DNA from 4 places in the Kitasatospora sp. NPDC001261 genome. Region 2 is predicted to be linked to each of the others. Evidence: riboswitches for the same ligand, from Rfam matches in the RefSeq annotation. Region 2 holds a riboswitch; each other region holds the start of a gene.
The links. Region 2 has a riboswitch for cyclic di-AMP ahead of ACFY4B_RS39495 (peptidoglycan DD-metalloendopeptidase family protein). Riboswitches for the same ligand answer to the same signal wherever they lie in the genome.
Positions count from the first base shown of each region.

Region 1: linked by a shared signal. The riboswitch ahead of ACFY4B_RS34075 (M23 family metallopeptidase) and the one ahead of ACFY4B_RS39495 (peptidoglycan DD-metalloendopeptidase family protein) in region 2 are both predicted to bind cyclic di-AMP.
Region 3: linked by a shared signal. The riboswitch ahead of ACFY4B_RS20770 (transglycosylase family protein) and the one ahead of ACFY4B_RS39495 (peptidoglycan DD-metalloendopeptidase family protein) in region 2 are both predicted to bind cyclic di-AMP.
Region 4: linked by a shared signal. The riboswitch ahead of ACFY4B_RS17335 (transglycosylase family protein) and the one ahead of ACFY4B_RS39495 (peptidoglycan DD-metalloendopeptidase family protein) in region 2 are both predicted to bind cyclic di-AMP.

Region 1 is NZ_JBIAXP010000031.1:106,869-111,097, forward strand. Features, by position in the region: gene ACFY4B_RS34065 (alpha/beta fold hydrolase) at 1-509, opposite strand, end outside; gene ACFY4B_RS34070 (YiaA/YiaB family inner membrane protein) at 585-875, opposite strand; cyclic di-AMP (ydaO/yuaA leader) riboswitch at 1,071-1,229, shown strand; gene ACFY4B_RS34075 (M23 family metallopeptidase) at 1,242-2,090, shown strand; gene ACFY4B_RS34080 (hypothetical protein) at 2,184-3,059, opposite strand; gene ACFY4B_RS34085 (GNAT family N-acetyltransferase) at 3,102-3,671, shown strand; gene ACFY4B_RS34090 (sensor domain-containing protein) at 3,792-4,229, shown strand, end outside.
Region 2 is NZ_JBIAXP010000043.1:34,079-38,307, forward strand. Features, by position in the region: gene ACFY4B_RS39490 (APC family permease) at 1-1,537, opposite strand, end outside; gene ACFY4B_RS39495 (peptidoglycan DD-metalloendopeptidase family protein) at 1,883-2,863, opposite strand; cyclic di-AMP (ydaO/yuaA leader) riboswitch at 2,866-3,066, opposite strand; gene ACFY4B_RS39500 (MFS transporter) at 3,418-4,229, shown strand, end outside.
Region 3 is NZ_JBIAXP010000014.1:233,146-237,374, reverse strand. Features, by position in the region: gene ACFY4B_RS20780 (DUF397 domain-containing protein) at 53-316, opposite strand; gene ACFY4B_RS20775 (hypothetical protein) at 875-1,834, shown strand; cyclic di-AMP (ydaO/yuaA leader) riboswitch at 2,286-2,456, shown strand; gene ACFY4B_RS20770 (transglycosylase family protein) at 2,443-3,849, shown strand; gene ACFY4B_RS20765 (hypothetical protein) at 4,146-4,229, shown strand, end outside.
Region 4 is NZ_JBIAXP010000011.1:239,595-243,823, reverse strand. Features, by position in the region: gene ACFY4B_RS17350 (MazG family protein) at 1-553, shown strand, start outside; gene ACFY4B_RS17345 (SDR family NAD(P)-dependent oxidoreductase) at 558-980, opposite strand; gene ACFY4B_RS17340 (cytochrome P450) at 1,269-2,606, shown strand; cyclic di-AMP (ydaO/yuaA leader) riboswitch at 2,828-2,996, shown strand; gene ACFY4B_RS17335 (transglycosylase family protein) at 3,002-3,907, shown strand.

The DNA of each region.
Region 1 (4,229 bases), on a different contig from region 2:
ACGAGGGCGGCGCCCATCAGGCCCATGGCGCCGCGCATCAGGGCGCCCTGCGGCGGGTTCTCGACGAAGGCGTTGAGCAGGACGATCCCGGCGACCCGCTCGGGGGCGTCCCCGGCGGCCTTGACGACGGTCGCTCCGGTGTACGAGTTCCCGGCGAGGACGGCGCGTTCGATGCCGAGGTGGTCGAGCAGGGCGAGGACGTCGCCGGCGAGGGCGGCCGGGCCGTAGTCGTCCCAGGTGATCGAGGATTCGCCGAAGCCCCGCAGGTCCATGGTGACGACCCGGTGGCCGGCGGCGACGAGCAGCGGGCGCAGGTGCCGGTACGCGGCCCGGCTGTCGAGCATGCCGGGGAGCAGGACGACCGGGGTGCCGTCGCCCTGCCGGGTGTCGTCGTAGGCGATCCGGCCGCCGGGGACGGTGAGGTACTGGGTGCTCGGGGTGATGGTGCCGTTCATGGGGTCCTCCTCGGGCCGCCGGTGCGGGGCATCGGCGTTGCTGCCGATAGCCATAAAGCTAAGGCTAATAGCCTTAGCCGTCAAGCGGTCGGGCGTCGGAGGCGTCGGAGAAGAGGGGGAAGGGAGCGGTCAGACCCCTTCGACCTTGAACGGGTCGTGCTCGCTGAGCAGCTTCTCCAGCCGGGCCTGGTCCACCCGGGTGACCATGTCGTTGGACTCCTGCCGGTCCCGGATCACCTTCGCCAGCGTGAACGCGGAGCTGACCGTGAAGAGGAGCCCGAGCCCGAGGAAGGCCCGGGTCCACCCGCCGACCGGCAGGTAGATGATCCCCACGGCGAGGGCGGTGCCCGACAGGGCGAAGGACAGGACGGCCTGGAGGTAGTAGGCGGCCGTGGTGCGGGTCTGCATCGGTGCGCTCATGGCGTCAGGATGCTGCGGCCCGGCCGGGCCGCACATGAGTAGGCGTACTCAGATGGGGCCGTGCATGAGGGACCGTTCGTTGACGTCCGATCACCTGCCGCGGGGCTGCTCCGAACGGATGGCTTGGAATCAGAGCCTCCTAGGATTAACGTTTGATAACGCAGCGCGGTTGTCAACGCCGTACCCAGACGGCACCGTGCGCCGTCGCCTAATCCCACCGACCGGCCTCCGGGCAGGTCAGGGAGCCGGGGAACCACGTTCCTTGGGGTGAATCGGCGGGGCTTCGGCCCGGCCGTAGGAGACCTTCCTGCTCCGAACCCGTCAGCTAACCCGGTAGGCGCGAAGGAAGGAAAGGAGCGCGCCTCCGTGGCGTCGACGCACACCCCGGCACACCCGGCCGGCTTCGCAGCCGGTACCCAGCTCCTCGACCACCCCGGCCCGGACGGCCCCGAGGCCTTCGGCCCGGAGGACTTCGCCGCGGAGGCCGAGACCAACCGCCACCGGATGCCGCGTCAGACCCGCGGAACCTCCCCGCTGCTCGGCGTCACCGCCGTCGCCGCCACCCTGGGTGCCACCGGCTTCACCTCGGCGACCCCGGCCGCCGCCCCCGCCATCGAGGCCCCGGACGAGACGGCGGTCGCCCTCTCCGCCGACCCCGGCCTCGCGCTCGCCGCCCGCATCCAGAACCAGGCCGACAGCCAGCGCACCGCCGCCGAGGAGACCGCCCGGCTCCAGGCCGCCCAGGAGGCGGAGGCCAAGGCCGCCGCCAAGGAGGCCGAGGCCAAGCGCGCCGCCGAGGAGGCCGAGCGGGCCAAGGCCGCCGCCCTCACCCTCCCGGTGACGGACTACCGGCTCTCCGCCCACTACGGCCAGAGCGCCCGCTACTGGGCCAACCTGCACACCGGCCTGGACTTCGCCGCCGACACCGGCACCCCGGTCCACGCGCTCGGCCAGGGCACCATCACCTCGGCCGGCTGGGCCGGCTCGTACGGCTACCGGATCGTCGAGACCCTGCCCGACGGCACCGAGATCTGGTACTGCCACCTCTCCGCGATCACCAAGGGCTCCGGCAAGGTCGCCGCCGGCCAGCAGATCGGCAAGGTCGGCGCGACCGGCAACGTCACCGGCCCGCACCTGCACATGGAGGTCCGCCCCGGCGGCGGCGCCCCGGTCGACCCGGAGCCCTGGCTCCAGCAGCGCGGCCTCAACCCCTGACGCACCCGCCCTGAGGCACCCGCCCGGGCGGACCCAGCGCGAAGCCCCCGGCCCGGAGCACCAGCACCGGACCGGGGGCTTCCGCGCGGCGTCTCACTCCTCGGCGGGCAGCTGCGCCAGGTACGCCTCGATCTCCTCCTGGCCCGGCTCCGGCGCCAGCTCCGGGAACTCCGTCACCAGCAGCCGCGGCAGCCCCGGCACCGTCCACCCGCCGAACAGGTCGAGCGCCGCCTCGACCGCCGCCTCCTCGAACCGCCCGAAGTCCCCGGCCAGTTCCTCCGGCATCGGCCGCCCCAGCGCGGTCAGCTCCGCCAGGTTGCGGTAGCTGCGCCGCATCAGGCCCTGCTCCAGCAGCCGCCGCGCGCCGTCCGTGGCCATGCCGACCGACAGCACCCGGCCCGGGCCCCAGCCCTGCTCGTCCGGCTCGTCCAGCCAGCCGGCCGGTGCCAGCGCCTCGTACGCGGCCAGCCGCTCCTCCTCCGGGAGCTCCCCGAAGCCGGCCAGCCAGTCCCGCACCGCCGCCGGGTCCGTGACGTCCACCCCGTACGCGTGCAGCAGCAGCGCGTACAGCCGGGGCCAGGTCACCAGGTCGGCGCGGCGCAGCAGCCCGGCCGCGACCTCGCCCTGCCACTCGGCCTCCGCGTGCAGCCGCTCCTGGCGCTTGGCGTTCAGCCGCCGGGCCGCCCGCTGGTGGTCGACCAGCAGCCGGACGGCGTCGCCGTAGGCGAACGGGTCCTCCTCGGGCGCGGGTTGGACGTACAGGTGGAGCCGCTCGTACAGCAGGTGCTCCACCGCGTCGGAGGTCAGTTCGGGCCAGCCGTCGTGCATCCTGCCGTCGCCCAGCTCCAGCAGCGCCAGCACCGCGCGCAGCGGCCCCTCGGCCACCGGCGCGCGGCCCTGCTCGGCCGCCCAGGCGAGCAGGTCGGCGGCCTTGGTGCGCGGGGCGAGCCGCAGGTCTTCGTCGTTCATAGTCCGAACGGTAGCCGCCGGGCGGGGATAGGGTCGGCAGCCATGGTCCCCGTACGACTCACCGGTCCGCGCCTGGCCGTCCGCGAGTACCACCACACCGAGGAGGAGGTGGACGCGCTGCACGCGCTGTTCGGCGACCCCGAGGTCACCCGCCACCTGCCCTTCGGGCCGAGCGGCCGGGAGGACTGCGCCGACCAGATCGAGCTCTACCTGGAGGAGGCGATGGCCGAGGAGCGGGACACCTACCGGCTCGCCGTCACCAGGCTCGCCGACGCCGAGGAGCCCGGGGACGCGACGCCGATCGGGCAGGCCGCGCTCACCCTCGACGGGCACGGCGCCGCCGACCTCGGGTGCGTGCTGGCCCGCGGGTCCTGGGGCCGGGGCTACGCGGGCGAGACCGTCGGCCTGCTCGGCGACTTCGCCTTCGGCACCCTGGGCCTGCACCGGCTGACCGCCCGGACCGCCGCGGCCAACCCGGCCCCCGGCCGGGTGCTCACCCGGCTGGGCTTCCGGCCGGAGGGGCGGCCTCGGTCCGACGGGTCCGACACGTACCTCTTCACGCTGCTCGCCGAGGAGTGGCCGGGCCCGGCCGCCCGGGTGGAGGGGGGTTAACCCCACCCCGGATCCGCCAGGCCTCCGGATCACGGCCGGGCGGCGCGTCCACCAGACTGGACGCAGTCAGCGGGACGAACGAGCGACAGACGACAGCACGAGGGGCCGGGGGCCGGGAACATGAGCAGCAGCCGCAGCGTGGAGGACCGGGAGTGGGACGTTCTGGGCGGTCGCGGTGACGACCCGCGCCCCGTCCGGGCCCGGCGGACCGAGCGGCGTCCGGCCCTGTGGCGGGCCCCGTTCTCGGCGTACTACTACCGCGAGGTCGGCTACGCGCTCACCGGCCTGCCGGTGGCGATCCTCGGCTTCGCCGTCGCGGTCACGATGTTCTGCTTCGGCCTCGCCACCTTCGTCACCGCGCTCGGCCTGCCCGTGCTGGGCGCCCTGACCGCCACGGCCCGCGGCTTCGGCCGGCTGGAGCGGGCCCGGGTGCGCGGAATGCTGGCCCTGGACGTCCCCGGCCCGGAGCCGGTGCGCCGGGTCCGCCAGGGCAGCTGGGGCGCGGTCACCGCGCGGCTGGCGGACGGGGCCGGCTGGAAGGCCGTGCTGTACCAGGTG
Region 2 (4,229 bases):
CGTCCTCCAGCACCACCCGCCCGATCCGCGCGTACAGCCCGGGCCGCCACCGGCGCACCGCGAGCGCCAGCCCGATCCCGCCCGCGAACACCCCGATCACCAGGTACGGGATCAGCCGGAACAGCAGCGTGTGCGCCGCCTCCCCCGCCGCGGTGTCCCGGTTGAGCACCAGCAGCACCACCACCCCGGCCATCGCCACCCCGCCCGCCAGCGGCGCGGCCAGCGTCCGGAACCAGTGCGCCGTCTCCGGGTGCCGTCCGCGCACGTGGAAGTACCCGACCACGGCGAAGGAGCAGAGCGTCTGCACGACCAGGATCGCCATCGTCCCGAGCAGCGCCAGCAGCGTGTACAGGTGCGCGTACGGGTCCATGCCGGCCGCCAGGAACCCCGCCACCAGCCCCACCGCGATGACCGACTGCGTCACCGAGGCGACGTGCGGCGAGCCGTGCCGCGGATGGGTGCGGCCGAGCGCCGGGTGCAGCAGCCCCTCCCGCCCGATCGCGTACAGGTACCGGGCCGCGCACTGGTGGAAGGCCATCGCGCAGGCGAACGAGCCGGTGACGACCAGCCATTGGAAGACCTTCACCGCCCAGGCCCCCAGGTGCGCGGCGAGCTGGTCGAAGAACAGGCTGTTGCCGTCCTTGCCCGGCACCGCGCCGCCCGCCACCGCGACCGCCCGCTCGACCCCGTTGCCGGACACGATCATCCAGGACACGAACACGTAGAGCAGCCCGACCCCGATCACGGAGATCAGCGTGGCCCGCGGCACCACCCGCTTCGGGTCGCGGGACTCCTCGCCGTACATCGCGGTGGACTCGAAGCCCACCCAGGACCAGAACGCGAAGAACAGTCCGAGCCCGGCCGCCGAGGTGCCCGAACTCCCCACCCCCTTCAGCGCGTTCAGCGGGTTCAGGGTCCCGGCCGCGAGCCCGTCCGGCCCGCCGCCGGAGAGCAGCACCGCCAGTGAGACCGCCGACAGGACGCCGATCTCCAGCACCAGCGCGACCCCGAGCACCCTGGCCGTCAGATGCAGGTCGAACCAGCCCATCACCCCGATCACCGCCGCCCCGAACAGCGCGTACCAGCCCCAGCCGACGTCCACCCCCAGCTGCGAACGGACCAGCCCGCGCAGCGAGTACGCGAAGAAGCCGAGGGCCGCGGCCTCGGTGACGACGTACGCGAGCACCGCGAGCAGCCCCGAGGCCATCCCCGCCACCCGCCCCAGCCCGTGCGAGACGTAGCCGTAGAACGCGCCGGCCGCGGTGATGTGCCGGGCCATCGCCACGTAGCCGACCGAGAACACCGTCAGCACCACGGTCGCCACGATGTACGCGGCGGGCGCGCCCGCGCCGTTGCCCTGACCGACGATGATCGGCAGGTTGCCGGTCATCGCGGTGATCGGGGCGGCGGTGGCGAGCGCCATGAACACCACGCCGACCAGGCCGACCGAGTCCGCCTTCAGCCGGTCGACCCCGCCCGCCCCGGGCCGCTCCCGCCCGGCCGTCTCCCCCGCCACGCCCCCGCTGCGGACCGCCATCCGGCCTCCTCGCCTCCCGGCCCGCCCGACCGCCGGACCGGCCGGGCGCTGACCGTCCGCCAGCATGGCGCCCGCAGGCGCCCGGAGATCCCGGCGAACCCCCTGCGGGACACCGGAGTTGACGCTTCGTTCGATCGATCGAACACCCCGGGCGGGCCCGGGAACGAAAGCGGCCGGCCCGGCCGCACGAGGAGGTCCTCATGCGGCCGGGCCGGCCTGGGCGTGTCCCGCGCCCATGTCCGCCGTGCGGCGATCACCCGGTCGAGCGGTCACCCGACATGACCATCCCGGGCGATCGGTTCGCCCGCAGCGGCGGTGGTTCCTGGTACCCCGGAGCTCTCGGGGTCAGAGCGCGACGCCGTGCGCGCGCAGGTAGGCGACCGGGTTGATGTCCGAGCCGTACTCCGAGCCGTTGCGGATCTCGAAGTGCAGGTGCGGGCCGGTCACGTTGCCGGTGGCGCCGGAGAGGCCGATCTGCTGGCCGGCGGTGACGGTCTGACCGATCCTCACGCCGATCGAGGAGAGGTGCGCGTACTCGGCGTAGTGGCCGTCGGCGAGCCTGATCTCGACCTCGTTGCCGTAGGCGCCGCCGTTGCCGGCCTTGACCACGACACCATTGGCGACGGCGCGCAGCGGGGTGCCGGTGGAGGCGACGAAGTCCTGGCCGGTGTGGTGGCCGGAGGCCCACATCGAACCGGCCACGCCGTAGGCGGTGCCGAGCCGCGGGCTCGCCAGCGGGGCGACGAAGCCGGAGGTGGCGGCGGCGACCGGAGTGGCGGTCACGGCCTGGGCCGGAACGGCGACCTGGAGCTGGGTCTCGAGCTGCGCGGACGGCTTGGCGGCCTCGGTCTGCACCTGGACCTGGGCCTGCGGCTTGGCGGCCTGGGTCGCCGGAGCGGACGGCTTGGCGGGCTTGGCCGGAGCGGCGGGCTTCGCCGGGGCGGCGTCGGCGGCCGGAGCGGCGGCGTGGCCGGACAGCGCGAGCTGCTGGCCCGGGAAGATCAGGTTCGGGTTGGCGCCGACGACCGAGCGGTTCTGCTCGTACAGCGCGTGCCAGCCGCCCTCGACGTTCCTGGCGTCGGCGATCTTGGACAGGGTGTCACCGCTGACGACGCGGTAGCTCTCCTGCGCGGCCTGGGCGGCCGGAGCGGCGGCCTTCGCGGCCTGCTTGGCCTCGGTGGAGGCGGCGGCCGGAGCGGCCGGGGTGTGGGCCTGGGCGCTCATCGCGGTGACGAGCGGGAGGGCGAAGGACACACCGGTGACGGCGGTGGCGATGCCGATGCGGGCGGCGCGGGGCAGGGCGATACGACGAGCCTGTGCAGGCATGGAATTTTCCTCTCCGACGCCTGCGAGGTGAGCTGTCGGGTTCGGGCTGGAGTTGCCCGGCCGCTTGCGCGGCTTCACCCCAAGCCGGTCCTGGACGCCCGCGCCCTGAGGCGCGAACTCCGGTCCGGCGACTTACCTGTGGGTCCCCCGCTCCTGCCGTACAGAGTTCGTTTCGAACCACCGGGCAGCGGCAGGACTCGGCGTTCCACCCGGCGGATCCGTCCGGACTGGCCGGGCGGTCGCTGAACTAAAACCCATCCGTTCGGGTGAAGCAATGTCGATCTCTTGAAACGGCAACGATCCCCCCTGTCCCAGTGACCCTCCGCAGGCCCGAGCCCACGGTGCGTACACAACCCATTCACCCCCCGCCACTGATCCACGACCCTGCGCCGAGATCGGCCACGCCGCGCACCCGTCCGCTCACGCACCGCCAGCCGCCAACACACCCACCGGTGACCCTTGTCACGTGCGCCTCGGCAGCGCAGGATTCGCCCGTGGCCACCTCCGAGGCCGGCACCCTGCGCCTGGGCACCGCGCAGGGTCGCTGGGTACTAATGGCGACGGTGCTCGGCTCCAGCATGGCGATGCTGGACGGCACCGTGGTGAACGTCGCGCTGCCCCGGATCGGCGCCGACCTCGGCGCCTCCCTCGCGTCCCTGCAATGGACCCTGAACGCCTATCTGCTCACCCTGGCGGGCCTGATCCTGCTCGGCGGCGCGCTCGGCGACCGCTACGGGCGGCGCAAGGTCTTCCTGATCGGCGTGGTCTGGTTCGCCGTCGCCTCCGCGGCCTGCGCCGCCGCGCCGAGCATCCATGTGCTGATCGCCGCCCGCGCCGTCCAGGGCATCGGCGGGGCGCTGCTCACCCCCGGCTCGCTCGCCATGCTCCAAGCCGTCTTCCACCCTGACGACCGCTCGGCGGCGGTCGGGCTCTGGTCCGGCCTCGGCGGGGTGTCGGCGGCGGTCGGCCCCTTCCTCGGCGGCTGGCTGGTGGACGGCCCCGGCTGGCGCTGGATCTTCCTGCTGAACCTGCCGCTCGCCGCCGCCGTGATCGCGGTCACCACCCGGTCGGTGCCGGAGAGCCGGGACGAGGGCGCCTCCGGCCGCTTCGACGTCCTCGGCGCCGTGCTCGCCGCCCTCGCCCTCGGCGCGATCACCTACGCGCTGACGGCGGCCGGCGAGGGCCTGTCCCCCGCCGTCTGGGTCAGCGGGGTGCTCGGAGTGGCGCTCGGCGTCGCCTTCGTGGCGGTCGAGCGCCGCGCGCCCGATCCGATGCTGCCGCTCGGACTGTTCTCCTCCCGGCTGTTCACCGCCGTGAACCTGGTCACCCTGTGCGTGTACGCGGCGTTCAGCGGCGTCTTCTTCCT
Region 3 (4,229 bases), on a different contig from region 2:
TCGTGGTGTCGGCACCCACGACGGCCCCCCGATGATGGAGCACGGCGGCCGGTCAGACCGCCAGGTGGTCGAACTCCCCGTCCTTCGCCCCCAGCAGCAGGGCGGAGATCTCGGCCCGGGTGTAGATGAGTGCGGGGCCGTCCGGGAACCGCGAGTTGCGCATCGCCACATCGCCGCCCGGCAGGGCCGCGAACTCGACGCAGTTGCCCTGGGAGTTGCTGTGCCGGCTCTTCTGCCAGACCACCCCCTGGAGATCGGCGGCGGCCATCCCGTTGTAGGTGTCGTACGAGCCGTGCGTGTCCTGCGAGTCGTGCATAGAAATCTCCCGAAGAGCTCCGGAGTTGTCGTCCAGCGCGGCGCCCCCGGCACCGCCGAAACGAACGGACCGGCCCCGTACCGGTCCGGCACAACGCCTCACTTGACGTGATGATAGCCGCAGTGCACGTGCATCAGCACGGGACATTGCAGGTGCACGAGGCCTTTTACCCGCAGCCGCGAACTCTTCACGGGCCCTTCCCCTGACGGTACGTAAACGGACATAGCCGATGAATCGTCGAGCCCGCGATAACCGGCCGTGAGCACCTCCCCGCTGAATGTTGATCTTCGAATGCCGGGAGTCGCCCGCCCGTGACCCTCCGTCAAGCCGGGCTCATGCTGTGAGACATCTCACGCGCGCCGGGTGCAACGCCCGCCCCCTCGGATCGCGTCGGGACAAGCACCGGCCACCACGCGGGGGTTGGGCGAAGAATGTCCGGATTGTAGGCAAAGCGCCCGGACCGGCGCCGGAGACGCACCGGGTCCGTACCGCGAGCACGCGAAACCCGTACGGCAGCCGACTGCAAGCCGGACGGGCCGATGTCCTACGATCTCCGGCATGAGCACCGCAGCCATTCCGGGCGCGCCACTGCCCGTCCGTACTCCAGGCTCCCGTGCGCGGGGGCGCCACCGTCGTCCCGAGCGCCCCGAGATCCCGGCCGGCGCCCCGGCCCTGGTGCTCGCCGTGCCCGCGACCGCCGGGCCCGAGTCCCGCTCGGTCGTCGAGGAGCTGCTCTCGATCGTCCGCACCGAGCAGAACGGCGTCCAGACGGCCGTCGGCTACCTCCCCGGTGACGGTGCGGCGGGCGCGAGCGGCGAGGACCGCACCGTGGCCGAGCTGCTGGCCCTGGCCGCCGAGGCCGGGCGGCCGATGCCCGTCCTGGTGCCGCTGGTGCCCGGCCCGCACACCTTCCTGACCGGGCTTCACGCGCTCGCCGCCGAGTACGGCGCGCCCGTCACCGACCCGCTGGGCCCGCACCCGCTGCTGGCCGAGGCCGTGCACGTCCGGCTCTCCGAGGCCGGGCTGGCCCGGGCCGACCGCGCCCGACTGTTCGCCATCGCGACCGCCGCGGACGGCGTGGTGCTGACCACCGTCGGCGGCGAGGACGCGGCCGCCGCGGCCGGCATCACCGGCGTGCTGCTGGCCGCCCGGCTGGCCGTGCCGGTCGTCGCCGCCGCGCTCGACGTGCCCGGCTCGGTGGCCGCGGCCGTCAACCACCTCAAGGACACCGGCTCGCAGCGCCCGGCGCTGGCCCCGCTGGTGATCGGCCCGGAGGCGGACTCCGAGCTGCTCGCCACCGCCGCCGAGGAGACCGGCTGCCCGTCGGCCGCGCCGCTGGGCGCCTACCCGTCGGTCGGCCAGCTGATCGCCTCCACCTACCTGGCCGCGCTGCCCACGCCGTCCCCGGAGGACCTGGCACGGGCCGAGGCGGAGGCGGCGGCCGCCGCCGAGGCCGAGGGGGTCGTGGAGGGCTCCCGTGGCGCCCACGCGGCCGCCGAGGGGCCTGGCGGACGATAAGGACACCGCGCGCGGGTTCGCGCGCACCGAAGGGCCCGGAACGGATCGCGTTCCGGGCCCTTCCGCGTACTTCCCCCCACCCCGTCCGTCCCGTACGGGAGTCACCCGGCAATGAAGGGGAATGTCCGTTCTGGCGCTATTTGAAAGGAAATAGGGAGCGTGGATTCACATGCTCCGATCGCGGCCGCTCCCCCACCCGCCGGAGTGTGCCACTCCGCGATTCGACGCACCGTCACGCCACTCCTGAGGCGGAGCCAGTTGTCGGCTTCCACAACAGCATTGCCTGAAAACGATCATTTACGATCATGGTGAGTGGCAATTTTGGCAGTTTCCACTAAACCGTGATGCACATCACAGTGGTTTGCAGTTTGAACTTAAGTCTGATTAACGTGCTCCCCGTTCGTGACCACACGAACCCGGTCATCCGCAACGCCGAGTCCTGCCGTCGGATGTCCTGGAAGCGCGAAAACGCACCACGGCAGGAGCGGGGGACCCACAGGTAAGTCGCCCCGGACCGCTCTCCGGAACGGTCCAGGGCTAGGGGTGAAGCCGTGCTCACCGCACGGCCGGGCAACTCCAGCCCGAATCCGACAGCTCACCTCGCAGGCGTGGGAGAGGACCACGTCTTCATGCTGCCCACCAACGGCACCCGTCTGTCCGGCCGTACCCGTCGCGTGATCGCCGCCCTCGGCGTCGCGGGCGTCGGCCTCACCGTCCCCTGCCTCACCACCGGCACCGCCTCGGCCGCCTCCGTCGCCACCTGGGACAAGGTCGCCCAGTGCGAGAGCGGCGGCAACTGGAGCATCAACACCGGCAACGGCTTCTACGGCGGCCTCCAGTTCACCTCCAGCACCTGGTCCGCCTTCGGCGGCACGGCCTACGCGGCCCGCGCCGACCTGGCCACCAAGGACCAGCAGATCGCCGTCGCCGAGAAGGTCCTCGCCTCGCAGGGCCCCGGCGCCTGGCCGGTCTGCTCGGTCCAGGCCGGGCTCACCAAGGGCGGCGCCGCGGCCGCCGTTGACACCTCGGCGGGTTCGACCGCCGCCAAGCCCGCCGCGCCCGCCCAGAGCGCCAAGCCGGCCGCTCCGGCCGCTCCGGCCGCGAAGCCCAGCGCCAAGCCCGCGCAGCCGCAGACCCCCGCCGCGAAGCCCGCCGCGCCCGCCCAGGGCGACGCGCAGGCCTCCACCGACTCCGCCGCCTCCGGCAACCGGAGCGACTGGGTGCAGAAGCGCCAGCAGCAGGCCCAGGGCGGCGACTACACCGTCGTCGAGGGCGACTGGCTGTCCGCGATCGCCGACCAGCACAAGGTGCAGGGCGGCTGGCAGCGGCTGTACGACCTCAACCGCGGCACCCTGACCGAGGGTCCGGACATCATCTACCCGGGCCAGCAGCTGTCCTTCGGCGGCAACGGCCAGGCCCGGGCCGGCCAGTCCTCCGCCGGCACGTCCGGCTCGGACTTCACCTGGTTCGACCGCTCGCAGAAGTCCGGCCAGTCCGCGAACGGCGGTGCCGTGAACGCCCAGCCGACCGCGCAGCCCGAGGCCCCGGCCGCCAAGCCGTCCACCAAGCCGGCCGCGAAGCCCGCCACCAAGCCCGCTCCGCAGCCCCAGGCCCAGACGCAGACCCAGACCCAGACCCAGGCGCCGGCCGTGACCGGCAGCATGGCCGCGGCGGTCTCCTTCGCCGAGTCGAAGGTCGGTCAGGCGTACGTCTACGGCGGCACCGGCAACGGCGGCTGGGACTGCTCCGGCCTGACCCAGGCCGCGCTGCGCGCCGCGGGCGTCTCCGTCCCGCGCGTCGCCGCCGACCAGGCCGCCGCCAGCACCCACGTCTCGCTGGACAGCCTCCAGGCGGGCGACCTGCTGTTCTGGTCCAACAACGGCAAGGACTCCGGCGTCTACCACGTCGCGATCTACATCGGCAACGGCAAGTACGTCGAGGCCGCCAACCCGAGCTCGGGCGTCCGCGAGCAGAGCATCGCCAACTGGGCCCCGGACTTCGCCGGCCGGGTCTGAGGACGGCGCGCGGTCCACGGTCCACGGCTGACGGACCTCCGGTAACAGCTGACGGGTAACAGATAACAGCTGACAGATTTCAACATCTGTCAGCTGTTATCCGTCAGCTGTCGGCCGTCGTCCGAACGCTGACCGCCCACCACCCCCGGGGAGAGTCTGGTCGCTCCTCCCCGGGGGTTCCGGCGTTCCCGGGGCCCCGGCGTGCCCGACCGTTCCCGACCGCGGTTCCGCCCCGTTCCGTGGTGGATCGCCGCCCCAGCGGGCATGCTGCTGCTCTGCACCCGAGGAGGAGTCACATGGCCCAGGTCACCGTCACCCTCGACGCGAACCTCGCGATCGACGCGATGATGCTTTCCGGCACCAAGAGCCCCCAGGACGCC
Region 4 (4,229 bases), on a different contig from region 2:
CGAGGAGGCGTACGAGCTGGTCGAGGCGATCGAGGCGGGGGACCGGGAGACGCTGCGCGAGGAGCTGGGCGACGTCCTGTTCCAGGTGTTCTTCCACTCCCGGATCGCCGAGGACCACCCGACGGAGCCGTTCACCGTCGACGACGTGGCCGGGGACATCGTCGAGAAGCTGATGTACCGGCACCCGCACGTGTTCGGGAACGTCGAGGTCGAGGGCGCCACGGAGGCGGAGGCGAACTGGGAGCAGCTGAAGGCGGCCGAGAAGGCGGACCGCGAGTCGGTGCTGGATGGCGTGCCGGCCGGGCTGCCCTCGCTGGCGTACGCGGCGAAGCTGGTGTCGCGGGTGCGCCGGGCGGGTTTCACGGGGGTGCCGGACGAGGCGTACGGGCTGCCGGCCGAGCTGACGGCCGATTCGGCGGGCCGGCTGCTGCTCGCGGTGGTGCAGCGGGCGCACGACGCGGGGGTGGACGTGGACGCCGCGCTGCGGTCGGCCGCGCGCGGTTACCGGGACGCGGTGCGCGCGGCCGAGGGCCTCGGTCCGGTCGGGGAGTAGGCGCTCAGGCCGCCGTGGCGGTGCGCTCGGGGCGCCGCTGCGGCGGGACGAGTTCGCCGATGGCCTCGCCGACGAGGAGGACGAGTTCGGCGAGCCGTTCCAGGTCGAGGTGGTCGGGCAGGTCCGCCAGCGAGATGATCCGCTCGCCGTCGGGGCCGGCCACGGCGAACAGGTCGATCGGCCCGAGGTGCTTCTCGGCGGTGTCCACGAGGGCGGCGACGTCGCTGGGGCGGCGGATGTCGCCGCAGACGCCGACGACGGGGCAGCCCGGCCGGTCGAGTTCGGCGGCGAGGTCCTCGGCGATGCCGGCGTACTGGTCGGCGATGAGCATTCCGGCGGTGCCGGCGGCGGCGAACCGGCGGGCGAGGCCCGCGCCCGACCCGCCGTCGAGGACCGCGATGACGACGACTGACCCGCTGACCCGCATGGTCTGCTCCTCCCTGTGGGCGACACCGCACCGGCGCCCACGCGTACTGCGGAGGATCGTAGGCACGTCCTGACCCTCCGCAACAGGGATTACCCCTCAGGTGACCAGGCTCACGCCCGCCCCGCGGCCAAGAGTCGGCCAAGAGCTGTCCACGGACCGGCCACGGACCGGCCACGGAGTGTTGGCACGCCCGACGCGTCCGGTCGCGGAAGCGCGGCGGAGGAGTGGCGGGGAAGCGGCGCCCCGCCGGAGGGAGGGCGCGCCCGTCGCACCGGATACGGTCGGTCCATGCCAGCTCAGCCCGTCCCCGCCCGGCCCGCCGCCCCGTCGTCCGACGCCCCCGCCCCGCAGCTGTTCACCTGGGAGTTCGCCGCCGACCCGTACCCCGCCTACGCCTGGTTGCGCGAGCACTCCCCGGTGCACCGCACCACCCTGCCGAGCGGGGTGGAGGCCTGGCTGGTGACCAGGTACGCGGACGCCCGGCAGGCGCTCGCGGACAGCCGGCTGTCGAAGAACCCGGCGCACCACAGCGGGCAGGCGCACCGCACCGGCCGGGTGGGCATCCCGGGGGAGCGGCAGGCGGACCTGATGACCCACCTGCTGAACATCGACCCGCCGGACCACACCCGGTTGCGCCGGCTGGTGTCGAAGGCGTTCACCCCGCGCCGGGTGGCCGAGTTCGAGCCGCGGGTGCAGCAGCTCACCGACCGGTTGATCGACGGCTTCGCGCAGCGCGGTTCGGCGGACCTGATCCACGAGTTCGCGTTCCCGCTCCCCATCTACGCGATCTGCGACATGCTCGGGGTGCCGGCCGAGGACCAGGACGACTTCCGCGACTGGGCCGGGATGATGATCCGCCACGGCGGGGGCCAACGCGGCGGCGTGGGGCGGGCGGTGAAGCGGATGCGGGCGTACCTGCTGGAGCTGATCCACCGCAAGCGGGCGGACCTCGGGGACGACCTGATCTCGGGCCTGATCCGGGCCGGCGACCACGGTGAGCACCTGACCGAGAACGAGGCCGCGGCGATGGCCTTCATCCTCCTGTTCGCGGGTTTCGAGACCACCGTGAACCTGATCGGCAACGGCACCTACGCGCTGCTGCGCAATCCGGAGCAGCGCCGGCTGCTGCAGGAGTCGGTGGTGCGCGGGGAGAGCGCGCTGCTGGAGACCGGGATCGAGGAACTCCTGCGCTACGACGGGCCGGTGGAGCTGGCGACCTGGCGGTTCGCGACCCGTCCGCTGACCATCGGCGGGGTGGACATCCCGGTCGGCGACCCGGTGCTGGTGGTGCTGGCCGCGGCGGACCGCGACCCGGCCCGGTTCGCGGCGGAGAACACCCTGGACCTGGCCCGGAAGGACAACCCCCACCTGGGCTTCGGGCACGGCATCCACTACTGCATCGGCGCTCCGCTGGCGCGGCTCGAAGGGCGTGCCGCGCTGGCCACGCTGCTTTCCCGGCTGCCCGATCTGCGGCTCGCGGAAAGCCCGGAGAATCTGCGCTGGCGGGGTGGTCTGATCATGCGTGGCCTGCGCGAACTCCCGGTGGAATTCAGTCCGGAGAGCCGTTCCCCGCACGCCCCTCTGCACCCCGTTCCGGATGCCTCTTCGACGCCTCCGACCTGCTGAGATCACGCTGACGGGAGGTCGCCGATTGCCCGCCGACGGGGGTGTGAACACCCATCAATCCGGACATAACGCCGCTGTTGGTAGGCGATCGGACACGGGCCGTAATTGTTGTGTGATATCGGTGATATGAGCTTGTGATTGGTCTGATGATCTGTCTACTCTCCCTGGAGTTCGCAGCTGCGGACCTCGTACGCGGAACGCCGAATCCTGCCCGCCGCGTCACGGGAAACCGACCAGAACCCTGGGCAGGGGCGGGGGAACCAGGTTTGTTGCCGTCTCCCCACGGCTTGGGGTGAAGCCGCCCGAGCGGAATCGTTTCCGCGTACGGCGGCCGGGCCACCTCCCGGTCCGAACCCGACAGCTCACCTCGCAGGCGTACGGAGAGGGACCTCTTCATGCTGTTCGTTGGAACTGGCCGTCACCGTCGTCGCACCCAGGCCGAGAAGGCCATCGCCGTCGCCGGTGTGGCCGGCGTCGGACTCGCGATGCCGCTCCTCACCGCCACCGGCGCCTCCGCCGCCCCGGCCTCCACCTGGGACTCCGTCGCCCAGTGCGAGAGCGGCGGCAACTGGAGCATCAACACCGGCAACGGCTTCTACGGCGGCCTCCAGTTCACGTCCAGCACCTGGAAGGCGTACGGCGGCACCGCCTACGCGGCGCAGGCCAACCAGGCCAGCAAGGCCCAGCAGATCTCGGTCGCCGAGAAGGTGCTGGCCTCGCAGGGTCCGGGCGCCTGGCCGGTCTGCTCCCAGAAGGCCGGTCTGACCAAGGGCGGTGCCCCGGCCTCGGTCGACACCTCCTCGGACGCCAAGCCGCAGTCCGCCCCCAAGCAGCAGGCCCCGAAGCCCGCCGCCAAGCCGGCCGAGAAGCCGGTCGCGCAGAAGCCCGCCGCCCAGAAGCCGGCCCAGAAGCCCGCCGCGCAGCCGGTCCAGCAGGTCGCCCCGCAGCAGCAGGCGCAGCCGCAGACCCCGGGCTTCTCCGGCAAGGCCGGCTGGGACGCCGACGCCAAGGTGTACTGGTACCAGAACAACGGCGGCTGGTACTGGACCAGCCACCAGAGCGTCTACCAGCAGTACGCCGGCCAGGCCGCCGCCCAGCCGCAGTACGCCCCGCGCGCCGCGCAGCAGGCCCCGCAGGCCGCCGGCCACGACTACACCGTCCGTGCCGGTGACACCCTGTCGACCATCGCCGCCGCCCAGGGCGTGTCCGGCGGCTGGAGCGCGCTGTACGAGCAGAACCACTCCACCGTCGGCGGCGACCCGAACCTGATCATGCCCGGCCAGGTGCTGCACCTCGGCTGAGCCGCCCCGCCCGACGCCGGCAGCACCCCGAGGCCGGGGTGCCCGCCGGGGGCGCCCGCCGCCGCGCCGGAGCGCTCGGCGTCGACGCCGCTCCACCCCGCCGTCCGAAGGGGGCCGGTCCTACCGGTCCCCTTCGTCCGCATTCGCCCGCTCCGGTGGGACAAGCTGGGACAAGCAGGTGAACTACCGGTGGGTAGCAGGGCCACACGGTGAGACGGGACCGAGGCCGACGCGGCCACGGCAGCCCGGGCGGTTAGGCTCTGGTCGTAACGACTCCGCAATCGTCCTGCTGGCAGCACCACCGTCAGACCGGACCCTGCTC